DNA from 2 places in the Nocardia tengchongensis genome. Region 2 is predicted to be linked to the other one. Evidence: riboswitches for the same ligand, from Rfam matches in the RefSeq annotation. Region 2 holds a riboswitch; the other holds the start of a gene.

What was found. A riboswitch is a leader RNA that binds a small molecule or an ion and turns the genes downstream of it on or off. The one in region 2 is predicted to bind S-adenosylmethionine.
Region 1: linked by a shared signal. The riboswitch ahead of ACYVKL_RS22570 (rhodanese-like domain-containing protein) and the one ahead of ACYVKL_RS36835 (AfsA-related hotdog domain-containing protein) in region 2 are both predicted to bind S-adenosylmethionine.

The regions. Positions count from the first base shown of each region.
Region 1 covers NZ_BAAGUM010000006.1:2,507,925-2,512,116, forward strand. The annotation lists gene ACYVKL_RS22560 (FAD-dependent oxidoreductase) at 1-1,366, opposite strand, end outside; gene ACYVKL_RS22565 (Rv0361 family membrane protein) at 1,610-2,044, shown strand; SAM riboswitch class IV at 2,107-2,222, shown strand; gene ACYVKL_RS22570 (rhodanese-like domain-containing protein) at 2,237-2,659, shown strand; gene ACYVKL_RS22575 (O-succinylhomoserine sulfhydrylase) at 2,718-3,932, shown strand; gene ACYVKL_RS22580 (type 1 glutamine amidotransferase family protein) at 4,042-4,192, shown strand, end outside.
Region 2 covers NZ_BAAGUM010000019.1:258,522-262,713, reverse strand. The annotation lists gene ACYVKL_RS36845 (hypothetical protein) at 182-661, shown strand; gene ACYVKL_RS36840 (MFS transporter) at 756-1,970, shown strand; SAM riboswitch class IV at 2,039-2,149, shown strand; gene ACYVKL_RS36835 (AfsA-related hotdog domain-containing protein) at 2,163-2,951, shown strand; gene ACYVKL_RS36830 (HAD family hydrolase) at 2,948-3,673, shown strand; gene ACYVKL_RS36825 (hypothetical protein) at 3,667-4,192, shown strand, end outside.

The DNA.
Region 1 (4,192 bases), on a different contig from region 2:
CGGCCAGCATCTCGTCGCGCTCGACGACCTTGACCCGCTCGCGGCCCTGCGGCTCGCCGAGGGCGCGCTCGTGCGCGTCGAGGCGGTACCAGCCGGCCCAGGTGGTGAACGGGATGCCCTTGCCCTCGAGGAACTCGGTCACGGCCTCCAGCTCCGGCTTGGCGGCCGGGGCGAAGTTCGCGGCGTCGTCGAGCAGGCAGGCGATGGTCTCGTTGGCGTCGCCCTTGGTGTGGCCGATGAGGCCGACCGGGCCGCGCTTGATCCAGCCGGTGACGTAGGTAGCGGGCATGTAGCGAGCCGCGCCGTCGGCGTCCTCGTCGATGATCACGCGACCGGCCTCGTTGGGCACGGTGCCGGCCTGGTCGTCGAAGGGCAGGGCCGGGATGTTCTGCGACAGGTAGCCGACCGCGCGATACACGGCCTGGATGTCCCAGTCCTTGAACTCGCCGGTGCCCTTGCAGTTTCCGGTGCCGTCGAGCTGGGTGCGCTCGGTGCGCAGGCCGACGACCTTGCCGTTCTCGCCGAGGATCTCGGCCGGGTTCTCGAAGAAGTGCAGGAACAGCTTGTGCGGGCGGTTGCCGACGTCGCGGATGGCCCACTGCTCGAGGGTGTTGCAGATCATGTCGACCTGCTTGGAGTGCCGGCGCGCGGCCTCGGAGCCCTCGTCGTAGTCGATGTCCTCGGGGTCGACGATGACCTCGATGGTCGGCGAGTGGTCGAGCTCGCGCAGCTCGAGCGGGGTGAACTTGGCCTGCGCGGGACCGCGGCGGCCGAACACGTGCACTTCCAGGGCCTTGTTGGCCAGGAGGCCCTCGTGGACGTTCGGCGGGATCTCGGTGGGCAGCAGTTCGTCGCCGGTCTTGGCGAGCACGCGCGCCACGTCGAGGGCGACGTTGCCGACGCCGAGCACGGCGACCTTCTCCGCGTCCAGCGGCCAGGTGCGGGCGACGTCGGGGTGGCCGTCGTACCAGGACACGAAGTCCGCGGCGCCGTAGGAGCCGTCCAGGTCGATGCCGGGCACGCCCAGGGCGCGGTCGGCGTTGGCACCGGTGGAGAAGATGACCGCGTCGTAGAACTGCTGCAGGTCCTCGAGGGTGATGTCGACGCCGTAGTCGATATTGCCGAGCAGGCGGACCTGCGGCTTGTCGAGCACCTTGTGCAGCGCGGTGATGATGCCCTTGATGCGCGGGTGGTCGGGCGCGACGCCGTAGCGGATCAGGCCGAAGGGCGCGGGCATGCGCTCGTAGAGATCGATGCTCACGTCCGCGTCGGACTTCATCAACGCGTCGGCGGCGTAGATGCCGGCCGGTCCTGCGCCCACGATCGCAATGCGTAGCGGGCGGGTCGCTGCACTCTGTTCGGTCATTCTTCCGCGCACCCTCTTTGGGTCGAAACTAACTTGCCGTCAAAACTCAGCCGTCGTTCTTAGCTTAGGCTAAGTTGACGCCCTGACCTCGGCGACCTTCGTTGGCCCCCGACGCTGCAGCGTTGCTGCGTAGTCTTGCTATTCCCGCGCTGGGGCGGAAATTCTGCTGATTCTATCGAGGGCGCACCGCGGTCTTTGCCAGCAGGGTGCGGGGGCGCGTCGGCGACCAGGCATGATTTACCCATGAGCGACGTCGAGGAGACCCCGGTCCCGATCGACCAGAACGAGACCCGCAGCATGTGGCCGTTCCTGGTGGCGGCGGGCATCATCGCCTTCGTGATCCTGGGCATCGTGATCGCGACGCTGATCTCGCCGGTTGAGAAGAATGTCACAGAATCCGATCGGCTGGCGCTGTCGGCGACCAACTTCATCATGTCCCGCAATGACACCGGCAAATACGATCCGACCCTGTCCTGCAAGGGTTTCGACGAGAAGCTCTCACCGTTGCGGGCCGCGGTGGAGAGCGGCGGCACCATTGCCTTCAGCAAGCTGACCGATGCGGCTATCGACGGTGACAAGGCCACCGCGCAGGTCTCTTTCACCGTCGCGGGCGCCCCGAGCACTACGCCCTGGCACTTCTCGAAAGAGAATTCCCGCTGGTTGGTCTGTAATTCGTGACAACGGCCGAATGGCCCGCGGGGGTTTGACAGGGGGCCCGTTTTTTCGGCAGTCTTCTTCCAGGTCATGAGTGCCAGCGCCAAGCCCCGGCTCGCTGGTCGGCAACCCTCCTCCGCGGTGGGGTGCTCCGGGTGACGACCTGGCCTCGCATCGGAGAGCGGTGCGGCAAGTGCGGATTTTCAGGAGGTACAAGTGAGCTACGCCGGTGACATCACGCCGAAGGCGGCGTGGGAGTTGTTGCGCGACAATCCGGATGCGGTCCTGGTGGACGTGCGCACCGAGGCCGAGTGGCGGTTCGTCGGCGTGCCCGACACCAGCGGTATCGGCCGCCCGACCGCCCTGATCGAGTGGGTCAGCGCCGTCGGCACCCCGAATGCGCGGTTCACCGACCAGCTGCGGCAGTCGCTGGCCGACCGGGCCGCGGACTCGGACGCCCCCGTCATCTTCATCTGCCGTTCCGGCCAGCGCTCCATCGGCGCGGCCACCGCCGCCACCACCCTCGGCATCACCCCGTCCTACAACGTGGTCGACGGTTTCGAGGGTGCGCTCGACGGTCAGGGGCATCGCGGCAGCACCGGTTGGCGCGCCGACGGTCTGCCCTGGCGTCAGTCATGAGCTCTGCTCGGGCGGCAGCCATGAGTTTCGTGTCCGGCCGGACCACTGGGAGGCAGTCATGATCACCGGCGGCTCTTTCGACAAACCGCTCCCCGAGGGTGTCGGCCCCGCCACCCAGGCGGTGCGCGGCGGCACCCGGCGTTCCGGGTTCGACGAGACCTCCGAGGCGCTGTTCCTCAATTCGGGTTTCGTCTACGAGAGCGCCGAGGCCGCGGAGGCTTCGTTCACCGGCGATATCCAGCATTTCGTCTACTCGCGCTACGGCAACCCGACGGTCGCCATGTTCGAGGAGCGGCTGCGCCTGATCGACGGCGCGGAGGCCTGTTTCGCCACCGCCTCGGGCATGTCCGCGGTGTTCACCGCGCTGGGTGCGCTGCTCGGCGCCGGTGACCGCCTGGTCGCGGCGCGCAGCCTGTTCGGTTCCTGCTTCGTGGTGGCCAACGAGATCCTGCCGCGCTGGGGTGTGGAGACCGTCTTCGTCGACGGTGAGGATCTGGACCAGTGGGAGCAGGCGCTGTCGGTGCCCACCCAGGCCGTCTTCTTCGAGACGCCGTCCAATCCGATGCAGACCCTGACCGATGTGCGCGCGGTGTCCGATCTGGCGCACGCGGCGGGCGCGAAGGTGGTGCTGGACAACGTCTTCGCCACCCCGCTGCTGCAGCGCGGTTTCGATCTGGGCGCGGACATCACCGTGTATTCGGGCACCAAGCACATCGACGGCCAGGGCCGGGTGCTCGGTGGCGCGATCCTGGGTCCGAAGGACTACATCGACGGCCCGGTGAAGAACCTGATGCGGCACACGGGTCCGGCGATGAGCCCGTTCAACGCCTGGACCCTGCTGAAGGGTCTGGAGACCATGCCGCTGCGCCTGCGCCAGTCGGTGGATTCCGCCCTGAAGGTCGCCGAGTTCCTGGAGGCGCATCCGGCGGTGGCGTGGGTGAAGTACCCGTTCCTGTCCTCGCATCCGCAGTACGAGCTGGCCAAGCGGCAGATGTCGGGTGGCGGCACGGTGATCACCTTCGAGCTGAAGGCTCCGGAGAACGAGGCCAAGAAGCGCGCGTTCGAGGTGCTGAACCGGCTGCGGATCATCGACATCTCGAACAACCTCGGTGACGCGAAGACCCTGATCACCCACCCGGCGACCACGACCCACCGGGCCATGGGCCCGGAAGGCCGTGCGGCCGTGGGCCTTACCGATGGGGTGCTGCGCATCTCCATCGGCCTGGAGGATGTCGAGGACCTGATCAACGATCTCGATCACGCGCTGAGCTGATCCGCCGATCTCGCCGAAAGGGCCGGAACCCGCTGGGTTCCGGCCCTTTCGTCATTCTGCGCGTCCAGAGTTATTGACAGCATGCTGTCAAACATGACAGCATGCTGTCATGATGAAAACAGTCCACATGGCCGTGTACGACACCTTCTCGGACTGGGAGGTCGGCCACGCGACCGCGCACATCAACCGCGAACTCTGGCACCGCGAACCGGGCACCTGGCAGGTCAAGACGGTCGCCATCAGCGCCGAACCGGTCACCT
Region 2 (4,192 bases):
CGATCTGATCTCGGTTCGGCGACGGCGCTGATCAGCTATTTTGCGGCGAACTAAGATCATTCCGGGGGTGGGAACCATCCCACTGGAGACGACAATGAGTGCATACCGTGAGATCTTCCGAAATGTCCTCATCAATAGCCTCGCCTCGATGGGATTCGGGGCGTTGGTTATGATTGTCCCGGTGTCCGCGCACGCCGACGCGGACTACGGAAACGGCTGTGTTCTGTACTCCGACAACACATCAGCAACTGTGGACTCATTGCGGTTCAGATGTGACCTCGGACAGCTGGACGCCGTCTATCGAGGCGCCCCCCTGGGCGACGTTCCGGTCGGCACGAAGGACGGCTGGGTCGCCGAGCCCCGCGGCATGCAGCCCTGGGCGCCCCTGGTCTGGATCGGCAAGAACTTCTACGGCGGTCCGGCCGGCGGATATCTGCTGAACCGCATGACCGGCGCGGGCCTGGAAGCCTGGCAGGCCAACGTCTACCCGGGTCCGTCGGTCGTCGACGGCGGGCCCACTTGGATCCTCGACTACGCCCCCTCCCCGACCCCGAATCTGTACGACGAGATCCGCGAAGTCACCCCCGGCGTATGGCTCGGGTATTCCTGGCTGCGCCAGGGCGGTGACTACGGGCAGCCGGTGAGTTTCATCCTGGCCTGACCCGGCGCGGCTTCGGATCAGAGCGCACGTAACCGTCGTGCCCGGTGGTCTCGAATTGATAGACGTGGACTCCATTGTCCACGAAAGGAATTCGATGACCACCGTGCCGCACATCCATGCTCCCGCCCCGCCGGGGCGCACCATCGGGGCCGTCTGCGCGGTCGGCATCCTGGTGGTCGGCCAGCTGTATGTGGTGCTGCCGGTGCTGAACCGGATCGCGGGGGACTGGGATACCTCCAAGTCCGCGGCCACCTGGACGACGACCGCGTTCGGGCTGGCCTACGGTGCGGGCTTCCTGGTGACCGGACCCCTCTCCGACCGGTGGGGCCGGCGGCCGGTCATCGTCGGCGGACTGGCGGCGAGCGTGATCAGCAGCCTGCTGGTGGCGGCCGCGCCGGGGCTGGTGACCGGGCTGTCGGCGCGAATCCTGCAGGGGCTCACCGCATCCTTCTTCGCACCGGCCGCGTTCGCGTACTTCTCGGAGCGGATCGCGCCCGAGCGCAGGATCTTCGCCCTCACCTGCTTGACGAGCTCGTTCCTCGGGGCGGGAGTGGTGGCACAGGTGCTGGCCCAGCTCATCGGGAACGCGCTGGGGTGGCGGGCGATCTTCGTCGCGGGCGCCGTGGCTTTCGCAGTGTCGGCGGTGACGCTGCGGTTGGTGCTGCAACCGCCCCGAGACGAGGCCGGGCTCGCGCCGGATTCCACGGAACCGACGGCCACGGCGCGGTCGGTGACACCGGGTGCGGTGTTCGGGCCCTTCCTGAGCCTGCTCCGGCAATCCCGCCTGGCCCTGCTGTATCTGAGCTGCCTGGCGATCCTGGGCTCCTTCGTCGGCGTCTACACCGGCATTCAGCTCGTTCCGCCCGACGGTGTCGGCTCCGGCAATGCCGCCCTGCTCGCGTTGCGGGCCAGTGCGATTCCCGCCATGGTGGCGATCCCGCTGCTGGCCGGACGGCTGGGGGTGATCGCCGCGCCCACCCGGCTCGTCGTCGCCCTCGGGGCGGCGGCCCTGGCCGTGGCCGTGACCGCGGTGCCGCTGGGCGGTGTGTGGGTGGCGGCGTGGTTGTTCGTGTTCGTCGCCGCCATCGCCGTGGCCGCCCCGGCGGCGGTCCAGACGATCACCGCCCGAGCCGGGGAGGCGCGCGGCGCCGCCACCGCGCTGTACACCTTCGCCCTGTTCTTGGGTGCGAGCGCGGGGCCGCAGCTGGCCGATCTGGTTGCGCGGCACGGCTATCCGGCGGTCGCGCTGGCCGTCGCCGCGCTCGCGGCCGCGGGTGCGGCGCTGGCGGCCGTCTCCGAACGCAACTGATCCAGGTTTCAATCGCCGTGGTCGAAATGATTCTCGAAAATAGCTGGGCCACTTAGCGTTTCGGTCACGGTCATCAGTTCCAGCGCGAAGCCCCGGCTCGCTGGGCGGCAACCCTCCACGACGGTGGGGTGCTCCGGGTGACGACCGGATGGCGGCGAGCGTCGCCATAAGCGTCTTGTTCTCGGAGGGAAAATGTCTGTAGCTCAACTCGATTCGGCGTCCGCGACCGCGGCGGTGGCGGACGTCGGCGAGGTGCTGCTGGTGGCCGACCGGTTCCGCGGGATCGCCGCGGATGATCGGGCCTTCACCGTGTCCGGGCTGGTGGCCGCGTTGCGCGGCGGCCGCTGGCGGGACGCGGAGGGGCCCTTGCGGGTTCGGCTCGGGCAGGGGGTGACCCGCCACGATCTCGACTACGTCGAGCATGTGGCGATCGTGCACGCCCCGGCCGGGCTGCGGATCGACGGCGCGGTCGCCGAACCGGCCCCGCGCCATCAGGTCCACAAGTATCAGCATTCGAATGTCCTGCTGGCCGGACTGGTCCGGGAATCGGAGACCGCGTTCCGGGCCGATCTGCGCATCCACGGTGACAACGAACTGTTGCTCGACCATCAGACCGGCGAGCACGTGCAGGGCATCGTGATCGTGGAGGCGGTGCGGCAGCTGTTCCTCGGCGCGTTCGAGCTGGAGTACGGCCGCCGCTGGCCCGAACAGCACTTCTACATCGTCTGGAACAGTATCGAATTGGAGTTCAAGTCCTTCCTGTTCCCGCTGCCCGCCACCCTGAACGCGACACTGACGCCGATCGCCATCGACGACCCGGCCAAACTGGAATTCACCATCGAGGTGGAGGTGCGCCAGCTCGGCCGCGCCGTCGCCACCACGCGCATCGGCTACGCCGCCCTGCCCAACGAGCGCATCACGCAGATCGAACGGCACAAGGCGGCCAAGGCGATCGCCGCCTACCTGGACGCGGCCGCATGAGCGCGGTGACGGGCGCGGCGTTCTTCGACGTCGACGAAACCCTGATCACCGTCAAGAGCATGTTCGCGTTCCTGCGCTTCTGGCTGGCCGAGAACGGCGACGACGGCAGCGAATACGCGCGGCTCACCGCGGAAATTCAGCAGCGGGCCGCGGCGGGCGCGCCGCGGGAGGAGGTCAACCGGCACTACTACCGGGCCTACCGCGGGGTCGCGACCGAAGCGCTGAGCGCGGCCGGGCAGCGCTGGTTCTCGGAATTCTCGGCGGGTGACGCTGTCTACTACGCCGACGCGGTGGAAAGGCTGCGCGCGCATCGTGATTCCGGGCACGCGACGGTGCTGCTGTCGGGTTCGTTCCGGGCGGCCGTCGCGCCGGTCGCCGCGGCCGTCGGGGCCGATCACGTCATCACCACCACGCCGGTCGTCGACGAGGACGGCGTGCTCACCGGCGAGGTGTGGCGGCCGATGATCGGTGCGGCCAAGGCGGCGGCGGTCACCGACTTCCTGCGCGAGCACGGCATCGATCAGGAGCACAGCTACGGCTACGGCGACCACGCCAGCGACCTGCCGTTCCTGAAAGCCGTCGCACACCCGGGATATCGCGGTGACGACGCCGTGCTCGCCGCGCACGGCACCGGCTGGATCCATCTCACCGATCGGGTCGGCGCGTCCGTCGGCGACCCGGGCCGTCTGCTCTCCGACGAGGAAGTGCTCTCCGTATGGTGACCAAGAGGTACGAACTCACCCCGACCACGCAGGGGCCGCTGTATCCGCCGAGCGAAGTGCTCGACGGCAAGGGCGATTTCATCGTCGTGGGATATCTGACCGAACCCGGGCCGGGCCACACCGTCACCCGGCGGTGGGGGCGGGCGATCGTCGCCGACGACACGCCGGTACCCGCCTTCGGCGGTCTGGCCCCCTACACGATCGTGCGCGAACTGCCCGAGGAGCTGACGGACGAGGATGCCGCGATTGTGTTGCACACGCTGCCGCTTCCGCTGCCCGCCAACAACTATCCGGTGGTGTTCGCGCCCGATCAGCGACCCGACGCGGCCGCGGTGACGCGGCCCAGCTACCCGTTCCACGAGACGCCGATCCCGGATTTCCGTCCCGAGGACGGGCGCAAGCTGTCCGGCCCGGTGACGCTGGGGGAGTGGCTGCGGGCGCGCGGCACCCTCGAGGTGACCGTCGATGAGGACGCGCGGCAGGGCGAGTTCCGGTTCGAGTTCGGCGGGCTCGTGCCGG